One region of the Peribacillus sedimenti genome, then DNA from elsewhere that is predicted to be linked to it. Evidence: predicted binding sites of a transcription regulator. Region 1 holds the regulator's gene; the other holds the start of a gene.
The links. The regulator LexA, encoded in region 1, represses DNA repair genes until DNA is damaged. The targets are predictions, from matches to a motif close to CGAACATATGTTCG.

Region 1 (10,011 bases):
CCCGGCAATATATAATAGCCTTCATTGTCGTCAATCCTTTACTGTTCACTTGCAAGATTGGTGACATCCTGATTCTTTTTTACCGGAATAACGATTTCTGTGCCTGGCTGCAGGTCTTCAGGATCCAGATCATTATGCCTCGCTACCCAATCAATGAATCCTTTCTTTGATGCATCTTGCTGCTGGTATTGTTCTGCTAAATTCCAAAGTGTATCACCTGATGTAACTTTAACGGTTATGTATTGATCACTTTCTTTTTTATTTGTGTCTAACGAAAAAAGCAAAGTCAATAAAAAGACGACGGATAATAACATTATAGTATACGTATTTTTTTTATAGAAATTTTTCATTTCTCGCATCCCCTTTTACCCCAGAATGTTTGTTCGATTCATATACACAGTATAATCCGAACGTTTGTTTCGTGTCAACACAATATTCGAACTTATGTTTGTATATTATATGCTTGGATGATATAATGAAAAAAAAGGAATTTAAAAGAGGTGCTTGAAAACATGACGAAACTGTCAAAGCGTCAGCAGGATATATTGGGATATATAAAAGAGGAAGTACGCAAAAAAGGCTATCCCCCATCTGTCAGGGAAATAGGAGAAGCAGTTGGCCTGGCATCTAGTTCCACTGTACATGGGCATCTTTCACGACTGGAAACTATGGGATTAATCAGGCGAGATGCCACAAAGCCGAGAGCAATAGAAGTATTGGATATGAACGACACCCCTCCTATCCCGCAAAATAATGTTATCAACGTACCATTGTTAGGTAAGGTAACAGCCGGATTGCCAATTACCGCTATCGAGAACGTTGAAGAATACTTTCCGCTGCCTGAAAACATGGCTGCTCACGATGAACAGGTATTTATGCTTGAAATTATGGGAGAAAGTATGATTGAGGCTGGTATATTGGACGGAGACTATGTAATTGTGAAACAGCAAAGCACCGCAAATAACGGGGATATTGTCGTTGCTATGACGGAAGATGATGAAGCAACTGTTAAACGTTTCTTCAAGGACAAGGATTATATTCGGCTGCAGCCAGAAAATTCAACAATGGATCCCATTATATTGCGAAATGTAACGATTCTAGGTAAAGTTATAGGATTATATAGACAAATTCATTAAAAGCGCAAACAAGCGCTTTTTTTGTTTGATCTTGTTTTACAGAAGATAATAGATTCATATAATCCACTAGAAAAGCTGTAAAGGTCGGCATCAATCTGATAAAAATCGCTGTTATCTACTCGTGATTGGAAATGCATTGGGCATGTATATGTCAAACTTCCATAAATTTCAGTATGCTGCCGCCTATGCACACATTAACTTATTGGGTTGGGCTTCACTTTGCCCTTATTGGGTTTATTTCTTATTCCTTCTTGCCGCTGCTGATCATGTTCTCGTCAAAATGAATTTCTGGCTATACAATATCTGTTTGCCTATAATGATGCTCGTACTTATATTATTGAAATCAGGAAATACTTTTTGAACCGGTCATAGCTGAAGGACATTTAACAAATCTTGGGATACTATATTTTACAATCCACGTTTTAAAGAATATGAAGGAGAATAAATGCTGCTGGAATAAGAATCTTAGATGAAGAATTCGAAATGTAATGGGTTAAGTGCCAACAACAGACTGTATGCAATTACGTAACTGGCATAAAGAGTTGTTTTTACTATGTTACGCAGCTGCCTATTTACTCGGATATCGATTTCTATGGGACATCTGCGTTCTCCTTCCCTTCAAGGATCCGCCATTTATTTTTCTCCCATGCCTGTTATCTTCTATAAAAAGGATTAAATATTATTCGAAAAAAATTATTAAAAGGGTTGACTTGGACAAATTAAAATTATACAATTACTATTGTCTTCAGTTTGATGATTTATTTTATCGAGTCATACATGTCCCAGTAGCTCAGCAGGATAGAGCAACAGTTTCCTAAACTGTAGGTCGGAGGTTCGAATCCTTTCTGGGACGTTATAACAAAGAGCACAGCCTGCCACATTTAATGTGGCAGGCTGTGCTCTTTTACATAGAATTAAAATGCATATAACAGCAAGTTGGCACTTGCAAAGGTGCTAGCCATTCGTCAACCCATATAAACAAAATGCTTATTATTTACTAATTCATTTTACAGACAAAGAAGTGTTCTTCTGATTACACATCGATCCTATAAAATATGCAGCTGATGTTCACATGCATGTGAGCGGTGCAATCGGAAGTCCTGCCTATTGTTAAATCCGTTCTGAAGCACTGCCTTTCCATTCTTCACCACGGTTAGTTTCTGATGTCGGCATGTTTTCGACTCCTGGAACCGCTGATTTTCTTTGATTTTTCTCGGTTTGTCTCTCATGCGGCTTTTCCTGTTGTTTTGACATAATAACCTCCTTGTCGTTAACTGTTATCATATTATCTGCTGACATTTCATTTTTAATCTAAGGTATTGTTATTTAAGGAAATTACAAAAGGTGGAACTATTTTCAATCTTAACTGTTCATTGGCAGCAGCAGAATTCAACTTATACGTAATTTGTTCCCATACTTCTCTTTCTCCTGCACTCACCTTTATAATTTTAAGTCTGAACTTATATTCCGATTCTTTTATACTCTAATCATCCTGTTAGAAATGATGGCTCCTTCGATTTAAATAGATATCAATTTCATGGGTGATCTGCGCTTAGTCATACCTAACTTACAATCGAATCCAAAAAAAAGACCGGTGCCTTTTCCAGGGGCAACCGGTCACCAAATGAGTAAAAAGAAAGCAACCAAAGCAATAAGATTGCTTTCTATGAAAAAGCTTAACTTATTTTGTCGATTTTTGTCGATGGGTAATATTAATCAAAACTTCTTACTTTTGTTATGGTACATCCGTATGAGTGTACAAAAAATCAATATAGCTAGTTTTTGCATCTTACAATTCCAGCATAAATTTTGAATACCCTGTACATATGTACAGGGTGTCAACGGTCTTAATTTGAATATGAAGTGAAAATTACCTCACCCTTGATGACTTCCTTACCGTCTTGGTTACAAGCGGCTGCTGTAAAATGTAATTTGTCATTATCCTTATTTCTTAACACGGCCTTTATTGTAATGACATCATTTAAAAATACCATTCCTTTAAATCTGATCCGATATTCCTGGATATACCCTTCTTCATAAAAGGGTGTAAAAAGCTTGGCTAGATTTCCCATTGTCCACATACCATGGGCAATGATACCTGGCAATCCAGCCCTCCTTGCTTCCTCGTCTATCGTGTGAATCGGATTATAATCTCCTGAAGCTCCAGCATATTTGATTAAATCAATCCTTGAAACAGGGGCTAGTTCAATTTCATCAAGAGCATCCCCAATTTGTATTTCGGCAAGTGTCATATGCCAATCAGCACCTTTCTCACAGCTTCTGTAATAATAACTGTTGATTTGGTGGAAAAAATCACTTTTCCTGAAAGGTCTTCACCAAAGCTCTCTAAAATAAGGAATCCCATATCACCTTGTGTACCGCTCTTTTCAAAGTAATCTGTTACTTGTGTATAACAGTAAATTTCTTCACCTACCAAAAGCGGCCTTTCAAAGTGATACGTTTGTTCACCATGAATTAGTCCCTTGTTTGGAAGCGATAAACCTTCTATAGTCCCGTAATCGAAAACTCTTGAAAAGGTTGTAGGAGCAATATTTTGCTTGTATCTAGAGTTCCTGCCTGTCTCTTCATCAAAATAGATAGGATGGAGATCTCCAATGGATTCCGCAAATTTTTTTACCGCTCCTCTTTCCACTGTATTCTTAACTTTTTTGGATTTTTTTCCAATGTGTTCTCTGAACAAATGAAACACCCCGCTTACTTTTAGTTTTTTGGGCCTCCTGCTACGTATATAACCTGTCCATTGACAAATGAAGACTTTTCATCGGCAAAGAATGCTACTGCATTGGCAATATCCTCTGGTTTCCCGCTTCGTCCTACCGGGATTTGACTAACGCTCGCATGAATGAGATCGTCAAAGGATATTCCAATCCGACTTGCCGTTTCCTTTGTCATTTCTGTTTCAATAAATCCCGGTGCAACTGAATTTGCAGTGATTCCATATTTTCCAAGTTCTATTGCAAGTGTCTTTGTAAACCCTTGAAGTCCCGCCTTTGCTGTTGCATAATTGGCCTGTCCTCTGTTGCCTAAAGCCGAAGTGGAGGAAATGCTGATAATTCTGCCATAGTTGTTTTCTACCATATATTTTTGTACAGCTCTCGCTGCATTGAATGAGCCCTTTAGATGAACATCCATTACTGTCTGCCAATCGTTGTCAGTCATTTTAAACAAGAGATTGTCACGTATTACTCCTGCATTATTTACAAGGATGTCCACTGACCCAAAAGTTTCATAAACTTCCTTAACTGCAGTTTCAACCTGCTCTGTATCTGAAACATTCGCAACCTTGGAATATATTTCATATCCTATGTCTCTCAATTCATTGGTTGTCCCGCTCAATGCTTCTTCATTTAAGTCTATAAACGCTACTTTTGCTCCTTCTTCTGCAAACATTTGGACGATTGCTTTTCCAATTCCTCTGCTACCCCCTGTTACAAATGCCACCTTGCCTTCAAATCTTCCAGCCATTGTTTGATCCTCCTAAGTTCGTTGAGATTAATTTGTTATGATTTATATAAATTGACCGACCTTGACATGGCCTTTCAACAGGTCGCGTGCGATAATCATACGCTGTATTTCATCCGTTCCATCATAGATTCTCCACAGCCTTGCTTCCCGGTACCAGCGTTCGATTGGAAGCTCACGGGTATAGCCCATACCCCCATGGATCTGGAGGACCCGGTCCACCACTCGATTGCCCATATTGGAGCCGTATAATTTAGCTATGGATGCCAGATGCCTATTGTCCTCTCCCTGATCTAACGTAAATGCTGCGTTAAGTACAAGCCATCTCGCTGCCTCAATTTCTACTGCTGAATCCGCTATTTGCCACTGAATCGCCTGGCGTTCTGCAATCGGCTTTCCGAAGGTGACCCTCTCCTTGGAATAATCAATAGCCATTTGCAGCAGTCTTTCCGCTGCACCAACCGCCCTTGCCCCTACAATCCATCTTGCAAAACCAATCCACTCAAGACCTAGCTTATACCCGCCATTTACTTCCCCAAGGATATTTTCTTCTGGAACACGCACATTATCAAAGACTAGCCCCGCAGGTCCCCATTCACCCATTGTGTGTATATATTCTGATTTCCAGCCCATATCACGGTCAACAATGAAGCATGTCACGCCATCCCTTCCGCCTGTTGCCTGGTGTTTTTCTTTATCGGTAATGGCAACAACCATGACAAAGTCAGCTTCATTCCCCCCGGTAATGAAGGTTTTTTCACCATTCAACACCCATTCATTACCGTCTTTCACAGCCGTCATTTTAATATTCCTTGTGTCTGACCCAGCACCTGGCTCAGTCATCGCAAAACATGATTTCTTCTCTCCTTGAATAGTTGGAATTAAGTATTTCTCCCTTTGTGCCTCGTTCGCATAGTAAAGAATGTTATCTGCTGACCCACCAAATGCAAACGGAACAAAGGTTTTTGAAACCTCCATCCACACGATCGCCATCATCATCTGGCCTAAATTGGCACCACCATATTCTTCGGGTGTGTTGATGCCCCAGAAGCCTGCTTCCTTTGCCTTTAGCTGAAGTTCTTTCAGCTTTCCTGCGGGAAGGCTGGGCCTTCCTTCCCTTTCATTTCTGAGTACTTCGTTTTCAAGCGGCATTAACTCTTTTTCTACAAATCTTCTAATTGTTTTTTGTACCATTTTCTGTTCTTCTGTCAGTCGTAAATACATGATTTTCACTCCATTGTTTTATTTTTGGAATATCAGTACCAACCAGTCAGTATGTAATTGCAGATATAATAGGGTTCCGATAACCGAAACCCTATTGGTCATCACTCCGCGCTTACAACCTGTTTTCAGGACAAAGTAATAGTATCAGCAGCTTGCTGGCGAAGTCGGGTTTTCAGTATTTTCCCTACCCCGTTTCGCGGCAATGTTTCAAGAAATATAACCTTACGGGGCGTTTTGTTTTTCGCCAGAAATTGCTGGCAATATTGAATCAGTTCCTCTTCTTCTAAATCGGCACCAGGTTTTGCCACGACACAGGCCACCATTTCTTCACCCATTCTTTCATCGGGAATACCGACAACAGCAGCTTCGACCACCTTATCATGACGGTTAAGGATTTCTTCCACATCACGAGGATAAATGTTAAAACCTCCACGAATAATTAAATCCTTCTTACGGTCTACAATATATAAATAGCCATCTGTATCCATCATTGCCAGGTCTCCGGTATACAGCCATCCATTCTTCAATACCTTGTTTGTTTCCACCTCATTCTGATAATATCCAGGAGTGACATTCTCACCGGACACGATCAGTTCTCCTATATCACCAGCAGGGACATCCTCCCCACAATCATCCACTATTTTTATTTTTACGCCAGGAATAGGTATTCCTACAGAGCCAGGTTTAACAGGAATATTTCTCGGATGGGATGTAACAATAGGAGCTGCTTCCGAAAGGCCATAGCCTTCAAGGACTTCCACGTTGAATTTACTTTGGAAAGCATGTAATAAAGCTATCGGGAGAGGTGCTGATCCTGAACCTACCCATTCAAGGCTGGAAGTATCATACTTATCCGATTCCGGAAAAGCTTGTAATGCATGTATCATTGCAGGCACAGCGGAAAAACTCTTCACTTTATACTTTTCTATAGCCTCTAGTACTTCCCTGGAATCGAATTTAGAAAATATGATGATGGAACTTCCGGTTAGAAGACAGATATTGGAAACTGTTAACCCGAAAACATGCGCCAGAGGGAGGACTCCTATGGTAGTGCCCCTTTCGGTTCCATGATGTTTCACTGAATTAAGCGCATTTGAATATAAGTTCCTATGAGTCAGCAATACCCCTTTGGGACGGCCGGTTGTACCCGATGTATATAAAATAACGGCTGTGTCATCGGGATCACTAGATGTTTCACTCGGCTGATCTTCATTATTTTTCAGTATTCCATAAAAGTTGTAAGCCCTTTCATCGACTTGTTCACCAACAATAATGACCTTTGGTTTATGCGTTAGTTCGTCTAGTGCCTTTTCAATGTTTGGAGCAATCTGCGTAGAAGTGATTACGGCTTTTGCCCCGGAATCCTGAATGATATATTGAATCTCTTTTGTATGGAGTGTGAACATAACTGGAACAATGATTGCGCCAGACCTGGTAATTCCCTGATAACTAAAAATGACCTCAGGACAGTTTGGCATACAAACTATAACCCGATCTCCTTTTTCGATACCAAGACGTTGCAGACCACTGGCCAATTGGTCAGAATACTTCAATGTTTCCAGGTTCGTGAATGCTCTTTCATTATGATATAAAAACGGATATTCCTTAAATTTGTTTATATTTGTTTGCAATAAATCTTTTAACTTCACTAACATTCCTCTCCTTATCCCTTTATTTTTAAAAAAGAATTCTGACAGTAAACAAGTTAGATTTGCCAGTTGTAAGGAGCATTGCAGGAAATTATGAATGGATATTCATTCATTTAACAAGCTAAAGGGCTGTTTGCCTCCTTTCTAAGTTCATATTTTACTTGATTAGCTTGTAATAACATATTGGTCCCTGGTACGAAGCTGCCACTTGATAGCGGGATTCCATTAAATCCAGATGGCCCTGTATTTGAGACAAGCCAAGAAACACCGTATTTCCCTGTAAACGTGGATATATCAACTTACACAGTTCATAAACTGTTTTTTCTCCAGTTTCCAGAGCATTTTGAATTTGCACACAACGATTCTCCTGCTCCAAAAATCTCTTCTCGATCAGTCCTGCATGATTGGTAAATGGCTCTCCATGTCCTGGGTAAATGGTGCCAAACGGCAGTGTTTTTACCCTATCAAGAGATGCTCTATACTGCAGAAGAGATTTAGGGCGTTCTTCCTCCCTGTATGGGGGCGGTTCAATGAACGCATTGACAGAGAAATCGGCTATCAAATGATCACCTGCAATTGTATCGCCGGTTTCTGGATTCCATAACAAAATATCCGTTTGGCTATGCCCAGGGACATAAAGAACCTCAAAATTTATTCCTGCTATAGGAATAACATCGCCATCTTTCACATAAATGACATCATGCCATATTTCCTCTTTGTATTTCCTGGCAGGCTGATGGCCCTCCGGCCTTACACCGCATTGCTGCATAAATGAATAAAAGAATTCATTTGTTCTATTAAATTCAGTTTTACCGCCCGTAATAGCATATTTTGCTTTTTCATGGACATATACAGGTAGGGCCGCTTCTTTTTGTATTTCTGAGACACCTCCTGAATGGTCAGTATGCATATGGGATAAAATAATAGAGTCAAAGTCTTGAAGGTGAAGCCCATTATCGGACAGTTTTGATTTTAGTTCATTAAAGGATGACATTCCAGGATTGCCCGTGTCAATCAATGTAGCTGTTTTGCCAACTACAGCAAATATATTGACGAATCCTTCTGCAAATGGAGTTTCAACCTTTAGTGGTATAATATTGACTATAGGCGCTCACCTCTCCTAGTGGGAGTAAAAACGTAAATATATGTAAAGTTCTACTTAAATAAAAAAAACCCTTCCAAAAATTATAAAATACTAAAAAAAGTTGTATATAAAGCACGTACCCGCTTTTACAAGCCGCATACATACCATTATATATAACTTTCGGGGGAGATTATATGATCAAGAAATTCTTTATTTGGACATTAACAACAGCAATCATATTGGGTATTTTAATGACTATTATGGAAAGACTGTAGCACTGTTTCATCAGATGATATACTTGGGAGCTTAATTTAACTATTAAAGAAGTTTAAAACGTCAGTAGAATCCTTTTTTTCTTTCCAGGATTTAAACGCCCGAGGTACTTCATAATCTAATGGATACTTTTAGTCTTCCTGCCCTTTGTTTGATACTGCAAAAAGACACCCTATTTATGGGTGTCTGGCCGGTGTCCCAGCTTTCTGGTTGTTTCATTATCTACTGTTGGGAATTCTGTACCCAATTGCCCAGAAGATCCCGCCTGGTTTTTCGCTGCTTCGGCCTGATTATCACATGTGGCAATTGCGTCCATTTCTGGCGCAAAATCACTATTCTTCATTGAATTTATTTCGCACGCTGAATTTAAGTTATTTTCTTTCAATACCTTCACCTCCATTAATAATGTAACCAATACCCACGTACATATCTCAGTAAAAAAAGAAATACAAGAGTTTTTCAATCCTCCGCATAACGTTAGTAATTAAAACTAAATGAAAAAAATGATTATAAGGATTGTCCCTGGGTAAAAAATCAATAATTACTATTTTAAGGAGGAGCCTCTATGAACCATATCAAAGCCATTGTGATTAAGTTTGTCATGATTGCACTCATTGTCAGTCTCGTTTTTAGTGGAATCTTTGATGCCGAGCTAAGTGAGAGTTTGTTGCTGAGTGCCGTAGTTACCTTGCTGGCTTATGCAATCGGGGATAATATTGTATTCCGGAATTCAGACAGGGATTCTGAATACACAAGAAGAAATCTAATAGCTACAATTGCCGATATCGGCCTTTCATTTTTCACTCTATGGATAACAGGGGAAATCATCTTAGAGAATACAGATAACATTGTAATTGCTTCATTGATTTCTTCGCTTTTGATTGGCGCTGGTGAGTGGTTCTACCATAAATATCTTGATAACCATGTATTCCCGGAAAAATCTCCTCACGCATAAAATGAACCATGGACTCTGAAATGGAGTCCCTTTTACTGTCATTTTCCATTTTTTCATTCGGTCGCTTTCCAATATGTTTATTTGTAACATCAAAACCTGCAGAAGTGTTTATGACGGTCAGTATGGGGAATAGCATTATATATATTATTGTTAACATAGGAGGTTATTTGCATGTCTGGATTGCTGAATAATATGGCGAGTAAAGCC
Region 2 (10,011 bases), 2.3 Mb from region 1:
AAGAATTTTTCCAAACCGTTAAATATGCCAAGAGCGGCTCTTTTTTGATATTCGCTGGTTTCAACAATCTTTTCTTCGTTTGGATTCGATAAAAACCCAAGCTCAATCAATATTGCAGCTTGTTTGTTCTCGCGGATTACCTGGAAATTTCCTTGCTTTACACCTCGATTAAGCAATTTGGCCTGCTTGATGACTTCCTCCTGGATACATTGTGCAAGCTGCTTTTCGTTAGTGTTGCTAGCGTAGTAGAACGTATCGATTCCGCTTACCGATTTATCTCCATTTGCATTGAAATGAATGGAGATGAAGGCATCGGCCTTATACTGATTTGAAACATTTACCCTTTCAGTCAGTGTAGGGTAGGTATCGTTTGAGCGGGTCATGATTACAGTAGCACCCTTTGATTTCAGAAGTGCCTGCAGTTCCAATGCTACCTTTAAATTTAACGCTTTTTCTGTGTTGTTAATGCCGCTGGTGCCTGGGTCCTTTCCTCCATGCCCGGCATCCACGACAATCACTTTCCCCTTAAGGCCTTTCTCCTTTGTGCCGGTTAGCCATGCGGCAACCCATCCGGTTTTGCCGGAAGCCGTAACCACTTGGACCCAACCATCCTTTTCGCCGATTTTCGTAACGGCTGAGCCCTTTTTCTCCAATGTAATAACATTGTAGGATGTGCCAGGGCCAGTGCGTATATTGCTGTCATCTCTTAAATATACTGTCTCACTTGGAGCCGGTGTTAATTCTGTATCTTCCGGTGTGTTATTACCCGGGTTTTCGGTTACAGGCTCATCTGTCTTTGGAGGGGCAGGGACCGGTGCAGCAACAGGTTGTTGGGACGACAGATATGAAAGGGATGCCCATCCGCTTTTTCCGGTGGAAGTTGTAACTTTCCCCCATGACCCGTCTTTCTGGTAAAGGGTTACTGAATCGCCCTTTTTCAAAATTGTTACAATACCAGCAGACGTGCTGGGCTTGGAACGGATATTCAGCTTCGACGCCGTAATGAAATTTTTTACAGTCTTTACTGCTGGTGCTGGTGCTGGTTTGACAGTTGGAGCTGAAGCAACGGCTGGCGCCTTTGTCGTTAGGAACTTAAGTGAAGCCCAGCCAGTCTTTCCTTCTGCTGTTTTTACCCGGCCCCAATCTCCTTTTTTCTCATAAAGAGTTAAAGCGGTGCCTTTTTTTACACTTGTGGTCACTTTGCCGCTTGTGTTCGGCTGTGTCCTTATATTTAATTCATTGCCGGTGACATAGTATTTGGATCCTGTTACGGCCGTTTTTGCAGATGAAGTGGCCGCTGCTGTTTTCTTGTCAGATATGTAGGAGTTTAAAACCCATCCTGTCAGCTTCTTTGATGATAGATATACTTTGAGCCACGAACCTTTTTGAGATTGGATGGTAACCTGTGTATCTTTTGTAAGCAGTGCCAGGGATTTGCTGCTGGTCGAATAGCTTTGGCGCAGATTCAATTGTGATGTGTTGACATAACCAATTTTGACTGCGGTACCAGCTGACGGTTTACTTAAATATTTAGACATTACCCATCCGGTTTTGCTGCCAACATTGACTTTGGTCCACCCACCCAGATCCTGAAGGCCGGAAATGCTCTGGCCCTTAGCAAAGGTGCCGATGATTTTGGCTGTTGTGTTTGGGTTTTCCCGGACATTTAGAGCAGAAGCGTTTACTTTGAACTGGACTGCTGCAAATGCTTGATTAGTAGAATTGGTGACTGAGAACACTGATAGAAACAGCATCATGGATGCTATCAGTATCCCGATTCTACTTTTCATGTTGATCGCCGCCTTTCTATAATTGTATATATTTACAAATAAATACACCTACCATAACTATAACTTAAATACTGACAAAGTCATTAAAAAAACTGAATATTTCGTAAAAAAAATGTCTAATGAAAAGGACATATGACATGTCAATATTTATATGTTACTCATCGGTTTTTATTGAGAATTCTTAAGTGCCAAAAGGTATTTAGTAAAATAAGACTATATAAAAATCGATTCATGTGTTTCTTTTTGCCTATTTTAAGCCGATTCCTCAAAACAAGACTTTGTACTACCATTCTAGAGAATGAATATATCGCAGGTTTATATAGGGGAGGAATGGTCTGTGGATAATCGTGACTCTTTCAAAGACAGGAAATCGGAGATTGACCAAGATGATACACTCGCCAATCGCCAGGGCCATTCTGTCAGAAATAACGAGAATATAAGGACGGTAGGAAATAGAGGGTCAGCAATCCTTGAAAACTACAATTTTTTGGAAAAGATCAGCCACTTTGACAGAGAGCGGATTCCTGAACGCGTAGTCCATGGCCGGGGGCAGGGGCATATGGATACTTAGAAGCCTATGGAACTGTGGGTGATGTACCGGTTCTGCATACACTCGGGCTAAACTATTCCAGGAAAAAGGGAAAAGGACGCCTGTGTTTGTGCATTTTTCCGCAGTGACCCATGGTATACATTCCCCAGAGAACCTGCGGGAGCTGCGCAGATTTGCAGTCAAGTTTTATACGGAAGATGGACACTGGGATATAGAAGGAAACAATCTGAAAGTTCAAAGTTTCCTTTATCCGTGATGCCGTGAAATTTCCTGATTTGATTCATATCTTTAAGCTTAATCCGGTGACAAATCTTCAGGATGCTCAAAGGATCTTCGATTTTATCGCCTCCACACCTGAAGCTATGCATATGATTACATCCCTGTTTTCCCCATAGGGCATTCCAGCCAATTACCGCCAAATGCAGGGATCCGGTGTGAATACTTACAGATGGATTAATGAAGAAGGCAAGGCTGTGCTGATAAAATATCATTGGGAGCCTAAGCAGGGAATTAAAAATTTAACCCAGGAAAGTGCAGAACAAATCCAGGACAAATACTTCAACCATGCCACTCAGGATTTATATGGGGCGATCGAACGGGGAAATTATCCTGAATGGGAGCTTCTTGTCCAAATTATGAGAACACCCGCAACTGGATTTCGATCCCTTAGATGATACCAAGCTTTGGCCTGATGATAAATTCCCATGGATGCCAGTCGGAAGAATGGTACTGGACCGCCATCCTGAGGACTATTTTAACGAAGCAGAACAGGCTGCATTCGGGACAGGCATTCTTATCGACGGAATGGACATTCCGGATGGTAACTATGAGCCGTCTCCAATCGGCGGACTAAAAGACTGAGATGAGCGGCAAGCCGCATACACCTACAGTGAAAGCAATTTAGTGCGAGAATCTATAGAACGCGAAAATAATTTCGGGCAGGCCGGTGAAACCTATCGCAAGTTTGAACAATGGGAAAAGGATGAGCTGATCACGAACCTTGTAAATACGCTTACTCCGTGTGGTAAAACGAAGATGTTCCAGATGTTTAAGCAATGTGATGCGGAATAGGGAAGAAGAGTGGAGGAAGGATTAAAGAACGCGGAATCCACTTCAAACAGGGAGCCGATCGTTGCCAAAAATGCGGCTTCAGCACCGCAAGAAGCAGAGGAGAAAGGGAGCTCAGCAGATCCATATTGAATAAAACATAATCGGGTATTCCAACTGGAGTACCCGGTTTGTCACGTAACGGTGCATCGCTAAAACGTAGGTCTAATTTACCAGATCCCCTTATTGGCAATTTTGTTACAAATGCTATAAAATAAATTTATTGTGTCAGCAATAATATGGGATTTGAGGATTTTCTGCCTAAAGGAGATGGAACGATGATTAAGGTATTATCAGCACTGTTTTTTCCCGGCTTACTGGTAATGCTGTTTTCCCGTGTCACTTATAATCATGTGGTCGGACTTGTGCTGACAGTTGCATTAATCACTGCGTCCTCTTATAAAGGCTATACACATGCATGGTGGTTAATCATGATAGATGCCTTTTCCCTGACAGCGGGCTTCTGGCTGTCGTCCAAAATGAGAAAAGCTACAAGAAGTGCCTGATGGGTGCTTTTTTTATTGGCGGGGATCTTTATTGATGAGAGCGGACCTTGCTATGGGCAATCCTGAAACGGTTTTGTCGAAAATTATGTCGAATGAATGTTCGCTTTTTTCTGGTTAACAAAATGCTCTTTGTGCTAAACTGTGAATATAACTAAACATACATTTATGGATATATTGTAACTTTTCAAGAAGGCAGACGCCTTCTTATTTAAATAGAGGGAATAAAAACAGTAGAGATAGGAGGACTGACTAGTGAAGAATACGTTTGAACTAGTATCAAAATACTCGCCGCAGGGTGACCAGCCGGCAGCGATCAAAGAGCTCGTCGCTGGCATTAACAGCGGGAAAAAACATCAAACACTGCTCGGTGCAACTGGGACGGGAAAGACGTTCACTGTTTCCAATTTGATCAAGGAAGTGAATAAGCCCACGCTTGTTATCGCGCATAACAAGACACTTGCAGGGCAGTTATACAGCGAATTTAAAGATTTCTTCCCAAACAATGCCGTTGAGTATTTCGTCAGTTATTATGATTACTTCCAGCCGGAGGCATATGTTCCGTCAACAGACACATTTATTGAAAAAGACTCAAGCATAAATGACGAGATCGATAAACTTCGCCATTCAGCTACATCATCATTATTCGAGCGTAAGGATGTCATCATTATCGCCAGTGTATCCTGCATTTACGGTTTGGGTTCGCCTGAAGAATACCGGGAAATGGTTGTATCCCTCCGAACTGGCATGGAGCTTGAGCGCAATGCTTTACTGCATAGATTGGTGGATATCCAATATGAGAGAAATGATATTGATTTCCAGCGCGGTACATTCCGCGTACGCGGTGATGTAGTGGAAATCTTCCCGGCCTCCCGGGATGAGCACTGTGTCCGGGTAGAATTCTTCGGGGATGAAATTGACCGGATTCGCGAAGTGGATGCGCTCACCGGAGAGATTATCGGAGAACGTGACCATATAGCGATCTTCCCTGCTTCCCACTTCGTAACCAGGGAAGAAAAGATGAGGGTTGCCATAAATAATATCGAGAAAGAGCTTGAAGAACGATTAACGGAGCTGCGTGATAACGGGAAGCTGCTGGAAGCGCAGCGATTAGAACAGCGTACAAGATATGACCTTGAGATGATGCGTGAAATGGGCTTTTGTTCAGGCATCGAGAACTATTCCCGCCATCTGACGCTGAGGGCACCCGGATCCACGCCATATACTTTGCTTGATTACTTCCCGGAGGATTTCCTTATCGTTGTCGATGAGTCGCATGTCACCCTGCCGCAAATACGCGGCATGTTCAATGGTGACCAGGCGCGCAAGCAGGTGCTGGTAGATCACGGTTTCCGTCTTCCATCTGCACTTGATAACCGCCCATTGCGCTTTGAAGAATTTGAATCGAAGGTACATCAGGCCGTATTTGTTTCTGCGACGCCGGGTCCTTACGAATTGGAGCATACCCCTGAAATGATTGAGCAGATCATCCGGCCAACCGGGCTTCTTGATCCTAACATTGATGTGCGTCCAATTGAAGGCCAGATCGACGATCTAATCAGTGAGATACAGGACAGAACATCGAAAGATGAACGTGTTCTTGTTACCACTCTTACAAAGAAAATGTCCGAAGACCTTACCGATTATTTAAAAGAAATCGGCATCAAGGTTCAATACCTTCATTCTGAGGTAAAGACATTAGAAAGGATTGAAATAATCCGGGAATTGAGGATGGGCAAATACGACGTACTGGTCGGGATCAACCTTTTAAGGGAAGGGCTTGATATTCCTGAGGTTTCACTGGTTGCGATTCTTGATGCGGATAAAGAGGGCTTCCTCCGTTCAGAACGCTCCCTGATCCAGACCATTGGGCGTGCTGCACGTAATGCCAATGGGCATGTCATTATGTATGCTGACCGCATGACCAATTCCATGGAACTGGCAATCAGTGAGACAAAACGACGCCGTGCTGTGCAAGAGAAATATAATGAACAGCATGGCATCATTCCGCAGACGATACAAAAAAGTATTCGCGACTCTATACGTGCGACTCACGCGGCTGAGGAAGAGGCGCAATACGAGGCAGCACCAGTCCGTGGCAAGTTAACCAAGAAGGAACGCGACGAAATGATGGCACGGATGGAAAAAGAAATGAAGGAAGCAGCGAAGGCACTGAACTTCGAACGTGCCGCAGAACTAAGGGATTTGCTTCTTGAGCTAAAAGCGGAAGGGTGAATTGAATCATGGCAAAGGATAAAATTATCGTAAAGGGCGCCAGGGCACATAACCTGAAAAATATAGATGTTACTATTCCCAGGGATCAGCTTGTTGTACTTACTGGACTTTCTGGTTCGGGTAAATCTTCCCTGGCCTTTGATACGATTTATGCAGAGGGCCAGCGGCGCTATGTGGAGTCCCTGTCTGCATATGCCCGGCAGTTTCTCGGGCAGATGGATAAGCCGGACGTGGATGCTATCGAGGGGCTATCCCCGGCCATTTCGATCGACCAAAAAACAACAAGCCGAAATCCGCGGTCGACTGTGGGGACTGTAACCGAGATTTACGACTATTTACGTTTATTATATGCTCGGGTTGGACGGCCTACCTGTCCCATTCACGGGATTGAGATTTCCTCCCAGACCGTTGAACAGATGGTAGACAGGATTCTGCAATACCCTGAGAAGACCAAGCTGCAAGTATTGGCACCCCTGGTTTCGGGGCGAAAAGGGACACATGCGAAAATTCTTGAGGATACTAAAAAGCAAGGGTATGTTCGTATACGGGTCGATGGAGAACTAATGGATTTGAGCGAAGAGATTAATCTTGAAAAAAATAAGAAGCACTCCATTGAGGTCGTAGTGGATCGGATTGTAGTCAAGGAAGGGGTGGCTGCCCGTTTGGCTGACTCCCTGGAAAGTGCACTCAAACTTGGCGAAGGAAGGGTTATCATCGACATCATCGGTCAAGAAGAGCTGCTCTTCAGTGAGCATCATGCCTGCCCATATTGCGGCTTTTCAATCGGAGAACTGGAGCCAAGAATGTTTTCGTTTAACAGTCCTTTTGGTGCCTGCCCGGATTGTGACGGTCTTGGTGCCAGGCTGGAGGTGGATAAGGACCTCGTGATTCCGAATAAAGACCTGACACTCAGGAATCACGCGGTAGCACCGTGGGAGCCGACAAGCTCGCAATATTATCCACAATTGCTGGAAGCCGTGGCAAATCATCATGGCATTAACATGGATGTGCCTCTGAAGGATCTTTCGGAGTCCGATATAGAGAAGATTTTATATGGTTCAAAGGACAAAATTTATTTCCGCTATGAAAATGATTTCGGCCAGGTACGCGAAAACTATATCCAGTTTGAAGGAGTCATCAAGAACGTAGAAAGGCGCTACAAGGAAACAAGTTCTGACTATATTCGAGAACAAATGGAAAAATATATGGCGGAGCATCACTGTCCGACATGTAAAGGCCATAGGCTAAAGAAGGAAAGCCTTGCCGTATTGATCAATGGGCAGCATATCAGCCATACAACCTCCCGATCTATAGATGAAGCACTCCAATTTATTAACGAATTGGAGCTTACAGAAAAAGAACGAAAGATTGCTCATTTAATACTTAGGGAAATTGAAGAACGGCTTGGCTTCCTCTCTAATGTAGGCTTGGAGTATTTGACCTTAAGCCGGGCAGCCGGCACCCTATCCGGAGGAGAGGCGCAGCGGATTCGTCTGGCTACCCAAATTGGTTCAAGGCTTACAGGAGTTCTTTATATTCTCGATGAACCTTCCATTGGGCTTCATCAAAGGGATAATGACCGGCTCATTGATACCCTCAAGAACATGAGGGATATAGGAAATACCCTGATCGTCGTCGAGCACGATGAAGATACCATGCTAGCTGCCGATTACCTGATTGATGTAGGGCCCGGCGCAGGGGTTCACGGTGGAAGCATCGTATCGGCGGGTACTCCGGAACAGGTTATGGATGATCCGAATTCGTTGACAGGGAAATATTTATCAGGGAAAAAGTTTATCCCGCTTCCGCTAGAGCGACGAAAAAGTGACGGCAGGTTTGTGGAAATTAAGGGAGCAAAGGAGAACAACCTGAAAAACGTCAATGCAAAGTTTCCGCTTGGAACCTTTATTGCCGTGACAGGTGTATCCGGTTCCGGCAAAAGTACGCTGATCAATGAAATTCTTCATAAGTCCCTTGCCCAGAAGCTGCATAAAGCCAAGATTAAACCGGGACAGCATCGGGAGATCAAAGGGACGGAACATCTTGATAAGGTCATAGACATAGACCAGTCACCAATCGGACGTACACCCAGATCCAATCCTGCCACTTATACCGGTGTATTTGATGATATCCGTGATGTGTTCGCAGCAACTAATGAAGCAAAAATCCGCGGGTACAAAAAAGGACGGTTCAGCTTTAACGTAAAAGGCGGACGCTGTGAAGCATGCCGGGGGGACGGAATTATAAAAATCGAGATGCATTTCTTGCCGGATGTTTATGTTCCTTGCGAGGTGTGCCATGGAAAGCGGTATAACCGTGAAACATTGGAAGTAAAGTACAAGGGTAAGAATATTTCTGATATCCTCGATATGACTGTAGAGAATGCTCTTTCTTTCTTCGAAAACATTCCAAGGATTAAGAGAAAGCTGCAAACCATTTATGATGTTGGGCTTGGCTATATTACTCTCGGGCAGCCAGCGACCACATTGTCCGGAGGGGAAGCACAACGGGTCAAGCTCGCTTCAGAACTTCACAGAAGGTCTAACGGGAAATCCTTTTACATCCTGGATGAGCCTACCACCGGACTGCATGTAGATGATATCTCCCGCCTGCTCGATGTGCTTCAGCGATTGGTGGAAAATGGGGATACTGTTCTTGTCATTGAGCATAACTTGGATATGATCAAGGCAGCCGACCATATTATCGACCTTGGACCGGAAGGCGGGGACAATGGAGGAACCATCCTTGCCTGCGGAACACCCGAGGACATTGTCAAAGTGGAGGAATCTTATACAGGAAGGTACTTAAAACCAATTCTGGAACGCGATCGCATTCGCATGGATAAGCTGATAAAAGAAAAAGAACATGAACATGTATAGAGCAGGGCATTGCTCCTGCCCAAACTGGGCAAAAGGGGTCCGGAATGTTATCATTCCGGACCCCTTTTCTCTTTTCGATCGCTATTTCAGCAAAAAAGAGCCAAACGCATTTTCGTATATTTCCGGGGAAATTCGAGTGAATCTGACGTAATTGTCATTCACACTTGTCAAAACAATTATGCAACTTTTATGGGGCTGATACGTACATATCATAAAGTGATATTAAGGGTAGAGGCAGGGGAAATGTATGAAAAGTGAAAGAGAAAGAATTCTGCAGATGGTACAGGATGGAAAGCTGTCTGTTGATGAAGCTTTAACTCTCCTATCGGCTCTGGATAAACAGCATGCCGGCAAGAATGTGGAAGACAATGCCTATTCGGAAAATGAGGACGGTTTTTTTGGGAATTCTATCGGTAAAAAAGTCACGGGTACAAAAAGTAGACTGCTTGATTTTGTCGATGCTGCGTTTAAAAAAGTAAAGGAAGCGGACCTGGATTTCAATTTCGGCCCATACGTAGAAATGGAACATGTTTTTCAGCGTGATGATGCATTAATTAATAGAATTCAAGTCGATATCAACAACGGTAAAACATCAATTATTCCTTGGGAGCAGAATGGTATTCGTATAGAATGCGCTGCGAAAATTTATCGTGTGGAAAACAAGGATGAAGCAAAAGAATTATTTTTACAGCAGACGCATTTTGATATTCAAGATGGCGAACTTCGATTTAACTCCAAGGAAAAGACAATGAAGATCGACGCCACGATTTTCGTACCACAATCCCAGTACGACATGCTCGATGTCCGCATGTTCAACGGGGGCATCCATTCGGAAAATATACATGCAGCCAAAATGAAGGCGAAAACGGCGAATGGGCACATTACCATTTTAAATCATACTGGATCTCATGCAGACTATGAAACCGGAAACGGAAACATCAAGGTGG

Region 2: a site for LexA is predicted at 4,043-4,056, ahead of uvrB (excinuclease ABC subunit UvrB). Genes of this name have one in related genera too.

What each region holds. Positions count from the first base shown of each region.
Region 1 covers NZ_CP143547.1:2,170,913-2,180,923, reverse strand. The annotation lists gene V1500_RS10700 (recombinase family protein) at 1-25, opposite strand, end outside; gene V1500_RS10695 (LysM peptidoglycan-binding domain-containing protein) at 39-350, opposite strand; gene lexA (transcriptional repressor LexA) at 513-1,136, shown strand; tRNA gene V1500_RS10685 (tRNA-Arg) at 1,916-1,989, shown strand; gene V1500_RS10680 (hypothetical protein) at 2,247-2,390, opposite strand; gene V1500_RS10675 (MaoC/PaaZ C-terminal domain-containing protein) at 2,984-3,388, opposite strand; gene V1500_RS10670 (MaoC family dehydratase N-terminal domain-containing protein) at 3,385-3,837, opposite strand; gene fabG (3-oxoacyl-ACP reductase FabG) at 3,858-4,622, opposite strand; gene V1500_RS10660 (acyl-CoA dehydrogenase family protein) at 4,665-5,843, opposite strand; gene V1500_RS10655 (class I adenylate-forming enzyme family protein) at 5,969-7,492, opposite strand; gene V1500_RS10650 (MBL fold metallo-hydrolase) at 7,650-8,510, opposite strand; gene V1500_RS10645 (hypothetical protein) at 9,022-9,234, opposite strand; gene V1500_RS10640 (DUF2512 family protein) at 9,415-9,804, shown strand; gene V1500_RS10635 (hypothetical protein) at 9,976-10,011, shown strand, end outside.
Region 2 covers NZ_CP143547.1:4,518,517-4,528,527, reverse strand. The annotation lists gene V1500_RS22270 (SH3 domain-containing protein) at 1-1,790, opposite strand, end outside; partial or broken gene V1500_RS22265 (catalase) at 2,089-3,540, shown strand; gene V1500_RS22260 (CsbA family protein) at 3,726-3,953, shown strand; gene uvrB (excinuclease ABC subunit UvrB) at 4,206-6,185, shown strand; gene uvrA (excinuclease ABC subunit UvrA) at 6,194-9,064, shown strand; gene V1500_RS22245 (DUF4097 family beta strand repeat-containing protein) at 9,312-10,011, shown strand, end outside.